Regions from separate parts of the Pelotomaculum sp. PtaB.Bin117 genome, predicted to be linked through region 1. Evidence: riboswitches for the same ligand, from Rfam matches in the RefSeq annotation. Region 1 holds a riboswitch; each other region holds the start of a gene.
The links. A riboswitch is a leader RNA that binds a small molecule or an ion and turns the genes downstream of it on or off. The one in region 1 is predicted to bind cyclic di-GMP.

Region 1 (2,202 bases):
TCAACTCCTGGGGAGCAGAAGCAACACCCGGCTGCACACCATCAAATGTAAAGGAACTTGGGTCAAGAGCCAAGGTTACTGAGGATGAAACATTAGCAGTAATGCTCAAGGTAGCTGCATTTACAATACCTGCCCCAGCCATCAGGATTCCTAATGTCAAAAGAATGGCAACAGCTTTCTTACTCATAGATTCACCTCCTTTTATGTTCTTACCCGGACCAACTGGGATATCTAATTCTTCATCGATAGCCTTATTCAAAGCACTATAACCCGGGATTATTGCTTCGCAGTCTTTTCCGCATCCTTCAATTGCTTTTGCAGCTTGCGGATATACAGAATGACTGCAAGAATAACTGCTGAAAAAATTATTACGGTGCCCGCTAGTGTCGGCAAGGGCCCGACCACAAAGGAAAACTCCCGCTCATCAAAGTTTTCACCATCATGGGTCAACTGTATTTTACCTTTGAAATAACCGATTAAAGGCGCTTCATTCCAGGGAATTTCAATCTCTTTCTCTTTGCCGTGTAAAACGTTAAACATGGGTACATTAAGTTTTGCCCCCTGGTTTCTGCTCACGTCCGTAATATCAATATTGCCCCGCACTTCCAGATGCACATTGCCTGTATTAACTACCGAAATAGTAAAGACAGGCTTACTGACATGCCAGAAGCCGGTACCTGCTTTATTCACGAGCCATGCTCTTATCAGATTTAAATTCCCTGCGGCATCGGATACTTTTACGTAAACTAACGAACGAATTTCTGATGCAACGCTAATTGTCGCAGTCATTTCCCCCTTTTGCCCTGCGACCACAGGTATGAATTTGACGTTAAAATAAGTTACATATTCACCCTTTTCCGCATTTTTAGGAACATCGAACTTGACGCTTATTTTACCTTGTTCCCCACTATTTAGTTTTTCCGGAGCGTTGATTACAGTGGCCCAAGTCATGGGCGACCAGCTAGAATCGGTATCCTCTACCTTGTCCCATTGATTATTCTCCACGCGAAAATCTTGTATATAAGCCTCGAGCTCGACAGTTCCGTCTGTTCGGTTTTGCACATTAAATTCCTGTTCAAAGCTTTCCCCTGGTTTAACGGTTTTATCTACAATTGGCGGGCCCATACTAACACCGTTCAAATCCACGGCATAGGCGTATGAACTATTAAGCAATCCAAACCCTAAAAAAACAGAAACATGCCTTTAATCATATTCGTATTAATCATGCGTGGCGCCTCGTTAATCAAAAACATTTTCAGCGTCATAATTTATCGAAATTTGTCAAAATTAAAGCCAAGCCCAAGTAAAATACTTAGGCTTGGCTTTAATAACAACCTAAGGCAGCCCGGCTACCATAAGGCAAATTTAATACCCATTAGGTCCGTGGCTTTGCGACCTATGTCTTTCGACATAAGTTGCTTGTCTTTATTATATAAGCTATTATTTCCCTATGCAATATATTTTTTCACTATATTTACTATAATATCCGTTAAAACACGAAAAAGCCGCATTAGCGGCTTTATTCATATTAGGTACTATTTGTAATTGCTTTCGTCAAACCTCCATGATGATGGGTAAAATCATTGGCCTTCTCCTAGTTTTTTCATAAAGAAATTTTCCTAAAACATCCCTTGCTTGCGATTTAATGGTTGTCCATTCCGATACACCATGTTCCATACATATATCTAATGCAGTCCTTACCTTTATCCTTGCTTCTTCCAGCAATTCTTCCGATTCCCTCACGTATACAAAACCCCGGGATACTATGTCAGGACCGGCCACAATCAACCCGGCCTCGCGATTTATAGTAACCACTACGATTAGAATTCCGTCCTGGGAAAGCTGTCTGCGGTCTCTGAGAACGATATTGCCAACATCTCCGACACCTAAGCCGTCAACAAGCACTTTCCCGGCTGTTACTCTACCGTTGATTCGCCCGGCGCGCCGGGTAAATTCCAGTACCTGGCCATTTTCAGCCACAAAGACATTACCCGGCAAAACCCCAACTTCCTTGGCCAGTTCGGCATGCTTAATAAGCATTCTGTATTCTCCGTGCACCGGAACAAAAAACTTGGGGCGGACCAGGTTAATCATCATTTTGAGGTCTTCCTGGCAAGGATGCCCTGAAACGTGTATACTCGAAGCAGATTCGTAGATAACATGCGCCCCTTGTTTAAAAAGCTGGTCTATAATCCGGGCAAC
Region 2 (2,202 bases), on a different contig from region 1:
ACTAAAAACTATTGATTTTTCTAATGTCCTTGCGCAGGCCGAGCGATATCCGCCGTCTAGCAGACTCATTTCTCCAAAAATATCTGATGGTTCAAGTGTTTGAATAGCCATTTCCTGCCCGGTGGACGATTTTGAATATATTAAAACCCTTCCTGATATGATTAGGTATAAGCTTGAACCTTGATCTCCCTCAGAAAATATATCTGTGTTTTCTTCAAAACGTTCCAGATGCATTTTTTTAACCAGGTCTTGCAAAGGACAGTTTAAGTTTTGAAAAAAAGATATTTTTTTCAAAATGCTTTCAAGAGCATCCATATAATGTTTTTCACCCGCCTTTGAAATTTCAATTAATATTTTATACTACTAAAATGGTATTTGAAAGGAATTTTTAATTATGATGAAGGCATATATTTCTCTAAACTGAAAAAGCGGGTATATTTATTTCTTATTATATGGATTTTATTGACTTTTTTAGATATTTAAAAAGATTTAAGTGCTTCTGTAAAGGAAATACGATTTAGAAGCAAAAAAAAATTCCCTGTTGTTATGGAAAAAAGGGAATGGTGGGGTAAAACCCCGCAGATGGGTGATTATATTAAAGGAGGTATTAAAAATAATTATAATTATTTTTATTTGTCACACATGGGTAGCATATCCCAATTTTTTAGGACTTCAGTCCTAAAAATAACACATTTTAATAATATTATTAACTTATTTTATAATTGTTGCCTTTACTTCATTTTTTATCCAATCAGTTACTATAACTGTATGGTTTTGTTCACTAGCGCGGGAGAAAAACTTGTTACGTGAATCGTCAAAACCCATCAATAAATAAAGGGCAATGCCAACAGCAAGCATTGGACTGTAATATTTTACTAATATTAATAAAGTTAGTACTAATAAAATGATATTAAGAACGTTTAAGTAAAACATTTTTCCATAACGCATCCGCTAACCCTTCTTTGTGAAAGGAAATACCGGGGTTACTGGTAACCCGGCTATCATGGCAATATGCCTTAGACCCGTGGTTTTGCGTCCATAGTTTTCACTATGTTTGCTCTTTTCAGTTTGCGTCTTTTATATTATTATATAAAGCTGTCTAATATAAGGAAATATGAAAAAAGAACTATTGTTACGGGACTCTGGTCCTGTTTGGCAGTTAACATTCAGATAGCAATAAAATGTTTAAGTTTATAAATGGAATTTATGGGAAATTGCGTAGCAGATCATATTTTATAGCTCTCATTATTATAAGATAGTCAATTCATTAAGAAAGGAATTTGGATAAACTTGTGATTTGAGTAAAGTGAGATTTGAGTAAAGTTGACTTTAACCACTTGTTCAGATAAAATATTAGATACACTAGTTATTAACTGAGAAAGAACTAATTTGCTGATGTGGCTCAGGGGTAGAGCAGCGCACTCGTAATGCGCAGGTCGTGGGTTCAAATCCCACCATCAGCTCCAAATTATACAGCAATGGCAAGGGTTCCGAGGTTGGAAGTCCTTGCCATTAGCTATTAGAAGTCAAAAGTGTGCCAAACATTTTAAAATGAGACTTATCCATGCCTAACAGAACCGAGCAAAACCAAAAGACAGGTGCGCTCCCAACTAATATTTACTTGACTAAACAAAACGCTTTTAATCGTTACTTCAGCAGTTAATGGGCTCATTGATTCGTACCAGAAAATATGCCAGAATGAATAGATAATAAGAGTAGATGAGGTTTTATTTGTGAGTGATCTAATAAATAGGGTTGGTAAGTTTAAAATTCCGAGGGATTTAATTCGCGGCGATAACAATGAAGATTTGCTTAAGCTGTTTGCAAAAACCATAATCATGAGGGCTGAATATAAAATTTCTAAAGATGTAATTGAATATACAGCGCTGTCTCCTTTATTCAGGGTAAAGGAAGCGGCAGAAACAATTCCCGAGTATAGGGTAGAATGTAAAAATATATACTCCGACAATGAAAACGTTGATATTGAAATAATTGCTGAAGAAATAAAGCAGCGCTTTAACGCTTAAGTAAGACTGTAATAAGCCAGGTTTAATAAATTGGCCGTCCGGCAGGGCGGCTTTGGTTTTACCAAAAAAGCAGGCCAGTGAAACGCCGCAGGTATGAATGACGGGTAGCCGGGGGGAGGCTTGCTTGTACAATCTTTTTGTTGAGACGTCGTTTCCGTAACCAGTAATCTGCCGT
Region 3 (2,202 bases), on a different contig from region 1:
GCTTTTTCCCGCACATCCGGTGTTTCAACGCCATGGTCAACCGCGTTGCGCACCAGGTGGGTAAGAGGATCGCCAAGGGCTTCAATAATGGATTTATCCAGTTCAACGTCAATACCTTCCATCCGCAATTCAATAACTTTACCCATTTTTTTGGATAATTCCCGAATGATCCGGGGAAACTTGTTAAATACTTTTGCCACGGGCTGCATACGTGTTTGCATGATTTTTTCCTGCAGTTCGGTCGTTATGCTGTCGATGTTTTGCAACAAAACATTCAAACCCGTGATCTCCTTGCGGTAAGCCCCAAGTATGCGCAACAGCTGGTTTCTCCCGAGAACCATTTCACTGACCAGATTCAGCAAGTCGTTAAGCAAAGAAACGTTAACCCGGATTGTGTCTTCAATGCTCACTACCTGCTGTTTTTTCGTTCCATCCGGCGCTCCGTCAGATACCGGTAAGCCGGCAGCAGCCGGGCTGGCAGTGGCCGCGTCAAAATCAGCCTGTTCGGGCAACGCCGGTCTTACATCAGGTTGGCAGGCATTTTTCTCTGTTTGAGAACTATTGCTTCCTTTATCCATGAGCCGGGCAAGTTCGTCCAACCCGTCATTGACATCCAACTCAATAATATTTTCTTCCGGGATATCCAGGGCCAGAGCCGCCAAACTTTTCTCCAACACCGTGGTAATAAGAAAATCATTATCTGCATAACCAATAAGCCGGCCGATGGACTCAATTTTTTTTATAAAGTCAGCAGGCAGGTCGTAATTCAGCGCAACCTCCTTGTCAATTTTATGGCTTATCTTAAAAACCCTTTGTCCACGCTCTACAGCGTCCAATATAGCTGATTCCCGGCCATCTGCAATGATAACCTCTTCGTCTGGCTGCTCATTTACAGACATCCGTTCATTAATAACTTCTATTTGCCGGCCTGCGCCGGCATGACCGCTCATATTGGCCGATATATTGGCCAAATGCCCTGAAATATCAATATTATCACTGTTTTCCACATCTATAATCAGGTTTTTTAGACTGTCATTAGCCGCCAGTAAAACATCGACCATTTCATTTTTCACTTTTAACTTGCCGTTTCTTACTTCCCCAAGCAGATTTTCCATGGCATGGGATAAGTTTACAATATTTTTCAAGTTAAAAAAACCTGCCGTACCTTTGACGCTGTGTACAGCGCGAAAAATATTATTAATGATATCTGTATCCCCGCCGCCTTCTTCCAATTTTAACAAGCCAACTTCAACAACATCTACATGACTGACGGCTTCTTCTACAAATTCCCTGATAAGCTCTGCGTCTTGCATTATTAATCAACCTCTAAAAGCAAAAATAATACCCCGGCCAACCGGGGTGTCTGTCGGTATGATTATTAACTTTCCCGGCAACCCGGCCGTCTTAGTGCAAGTCCGGCACTTTAGACCCGCAGCTTTGCGCATATAGCTTTCACTATATTTGTACTTATCTGTTAATTTATATAAAACTTCTATCCTAATGTAAATAGGACTTTAGTCCCATTAATTAAACACTCTCCTAGCTTTAATTGAAACGGTAATTGTAATATTATATAATGTGCGGGCGGGAGGATGGGAATCGCCTGGTGTAAACTTTCACAAGGTGTTCACCGCAGCAGCTTTTTAAGTACCATTTCCAGTTGTTCCGGGGTAAAGGGCTTGGTTATCCAGGCGGTGGCCCCTGCTCTGCGGGCCTCTTCCTTTTTGGCCTGCTGCGACTCGGTGGTCAGCATGACGATGGGTGTAAAGCGGCAAGTCGTATTGGCCCGCACCTGCCGGATAAAGGTTATACCGTCCATACCGGGCATGTTCAGGTCGGTGATAACCAGGTCCGCCTTTTTGCTGTTTAGCTGCTTTAACGCCTCGTCCGCCCGCTGGAAGGTATGCAATTCATACCCCCGGCGCTCAAGGGCCAGCTTGATGCTGGCGAGCACGGTGGGAGAGTCGTCCACCGCCAGAATTTTATACACCCGGACGCACCTCCCCCGCCAAGAGCTCCCTGAAAATTTCCCCCGGCCCCTCCGGCGCCAATTCCACCGCTACGTGAGGAAATTCTTTTTGCAGGGCGACGATCAGCTGCAGGCCTGCAGCATCCAGTCCCGGAGCAGTAAACACTATCCTTCGGACCCCGGCAGCCTGGTCCAGGAGCCTTTGTCTGATTTTCTCCACGTAAGGCAGCAGC
Region 4 (2,202 bases), on a different contig from region 1:
CCGGTTTTGTCTTCCACGGCTTCAAGAGCGTTATCAATCAGATTTCCCAGCAATGAGCTTGTCTCACGAGGAGTTAAAGGTATTTCTTTGAGACTGCATTCAATGTTTATTTCCATTTCTATGCTTCTGGCTTCGGCCAGGCCTATTTTCGTGTAGAGAAGGGCGCTGACACTAAAATTATCAGTTTTTATCAAATCCACAGTTTTGGATACATCGCCGAATACCCCGCCTATATAATCCCGCGCTCTCTCAAAATAACCGCCTTCCAACAACCCGTAAATGGTTTGCAGCTGGTGGTGGAAATCATGCCTCTGTTTTCTGGAAGAATCAATTAATTGTTTGATCTGTTTTAAGTTTTCCTCCGCTCTCTTGGCCTCGTATTCCTTTTCCACGTGCTGTCCGATTTTTTTGACGGCGACAGTGGACAGTACCGTTAAAACAATGATAAATAACCCCATGAGTCCGTTAAAGATAATAAAATGTTCCCCCGGAAAAATATTCAACCTGACCGCGTTAAAAGCACTGTTTAAGATCGTCAGCAACAGTACGGGCAAAAGAACGACTACAAAGATAAAAATATTGTGCTTATTAATAATTTCTTCCTTTAAGTATTTTTGCATTTCTTTTCTTGATAAGTACCCTGAATAACTATATGCTTGAGAATAACCGATTAAAGATATATTAAAAATTTTACAGGCAACTATAAATATCAGCATGACAAAGGCTTGAGGAAGAAAGTATAAAACTCTGATAAAAGTGTAATTCCAGGCATCAGTCAGCGAAAAACCTTTGACATGCAGCAAGAACTGTATCGCTACGGTTTCTACCGAGCCGTAAAAAATTAGGCCAAGTAAAGAAGCAAGCATTACTATCCTGAATGGCAGGCGGGTAACCACGCGAATATTTAGAATGAATAAAAATGTTTCAAAAATTGAGTGGAGCCCGAAAGGTACCGGCAAGAGCCTGATGACATAAGCAAAACCCGCCTGTAAAACTCCGATTATTAGTAAATCGCGCCACCAGGGTCTGAGTCCTACCAGTAGAAACCCCAGGGCAGCCACCAGGATCGCTTCGGGAAACGAGACCAATAACAAAGATAAGAAAGTTATCGTGTTCAATTGGTTACCTTCCTTGAAGAATTATAATTAATTGAATAATAACATATTCCTGCCAACCTTGTCTAATTGTTACATTTTCTTGTCTAAAAGTTACATTTTCTTGTCTGATTTTGCACAGCAATCCCTGCAAACGAGAAGTACCGCTGCCGGCTCAATGTGCAGCGGTACTTTGCTTTTAAAATAGGTTTTTGCTGCAGCCCGGCGATCATTGACCGGCACTTCTGCTGAGACAAAGGACCGGTTTTAGACCCGTAGCTTTGCGCCCCTACCTTTCGGTAAGTTTGCCTTTTCAGTTGTTTCCAGGATTTGAGCAATACGATTGTGATATTTTACACAAATCAATTAAAAACAGCGCTCTTACAAAATAATAGACCCAAAGCATTCTTTTGGACGGTACTAAAATACCTATATTATGTGTATACGCTGTCTATAATATTTTTTTTGAGGGTCACGGGAAATTTTTCGTTTTTTATCTAAGAAGATACGGCCATATGATATATAAACCGATATTCGTTAATCCGTGAGCCAGGGAGACTCCTAAAAGCGATCTAAAGAAGCCGACGATCGTGGAAAAAAGCAGCGCAATGGCAAAAACTAAAACCAAGTCCGCCGGTGAACGATGCATAATATGCAGCATCGCAAAAATGAAACTAATGTGAATACTGCCGTACCACCTGCCTAATGTCTCCGCAGCCGCACGATACATAACCCCGCGAAAGATAAACTCTTCCAAAAAACCGGTGCTGACAAGCAGGATCAGCGCCGGAAGCCAGACATGCTGAAAAGTAAGCTCCGGCGCTAGAGGAGCGGGCCTTAATATCAGGTATTCTATTAAGCCCAGCGGCACCCCGAGGGAAGCCACCAGCAACTGAAGGGGCAAGCTGCCCACGATCAACCCGACATCCTCTGGCTTAAAGCTGGCATACCTCATCACGTACGCCGCCGCGGTAAAGAGTGGAAGACTGATAATCAGGTACATGTAAATAGGCGGAACGCCAACCAACGGCGTGGCAAGGCTCATGATCCGGATCAGCGGAGCCAGGGACAGCGCTAAGTAAACCAGATTTATCGCCTGTTTGTTGAC

Region 2: another riboswitch for cyclic di-GMP. It lies ahead of A4E54_RS11145 (hypothetical protein); the one in region 1 lies ahead of A4E54_RS12455 (COG1470 family protein).
Region 3: another riboswitch for cyclic di-GMP. It lies ahead of A4E54_RS06360 (hybrid sensor histidine kinase/response regulator); the one in region 1 lies ahead of A4E54_RS12455 (COG1470 family protein).
Region 4: another riboswitch for cyclic di-GMP. It lies ahead of A4E54_RS08910 (sensor histidine kinase); the one in region 1 lies ahead of A4E54_RS12455 (COG1470 family protein).

What each region holds. Positions count from the first base shown of each region.
Region 1 is NZ_MVQM01000164.1:13,100-15,301, forward strand. It holds gene A4E54_RS12450 (hypothetical protein) at 1-187, opposite strand, end outside; gene A4E54_RS12455 (COG1470 family protein) at 277-1,173, opposite strand; cyclic di-GMP riboswitch class I at 1,337-1,430, opposite strand; gene A4E54_RS12460 (ribonuclease J) at 1,555-2,202, opposite strand, start outside.
Region 2 is NZ_MVQM01000151.1:24,827-27,028, reverse strand. It holds gene A4E54_RS11150 (DUF2225 domain-containing protein) at 1-234, opposite strand, end outside; gene A4E54_RS11145 (hypothetical protein) at 712-948, opposite strand; cyclic di-GMP riboswitch class I at 986-1,069, opposite strand; tRNA gene A4E54_RS11140 (tRNA-Thr) at 1,392-1,466, shown strand; gene A4E54_RS11135 (hypothetical protein) at 1,734-2,027, shown strand.
Region 3 is NZ_MVQM01000095.1:2,132-4,333, reverse strand. It holds gene A4E54_RS06360 (hybrid sensor histidine kinase/response regulator) at 1-1,313, opposite strand, end outside; cyclic di-GMP riboswitch class I at 1,387-1,476, opposite strand; gene A4E54_RS06355 (response regulator) at 1,628-1,990, opposite strand; gene A4E54_RS06350 (hypothetical protein) at 1,983-2,202, opposite strand, start outside.
Region 4 is NZ_MVQM01000126.1:5,908-8,109, reverse strand. It holds gene A4E54_RS08910 (sensor histidine kinase) at 1-1,118, opposite strand, end outside; cyclic di-GMP riboswitch class I at 1,308-1,414, opposite strand; gene A4E54_RS08905 (CPBP family intramembrane glutamic endopeptidase) at 1,588-2,202, opposite strand, start outside.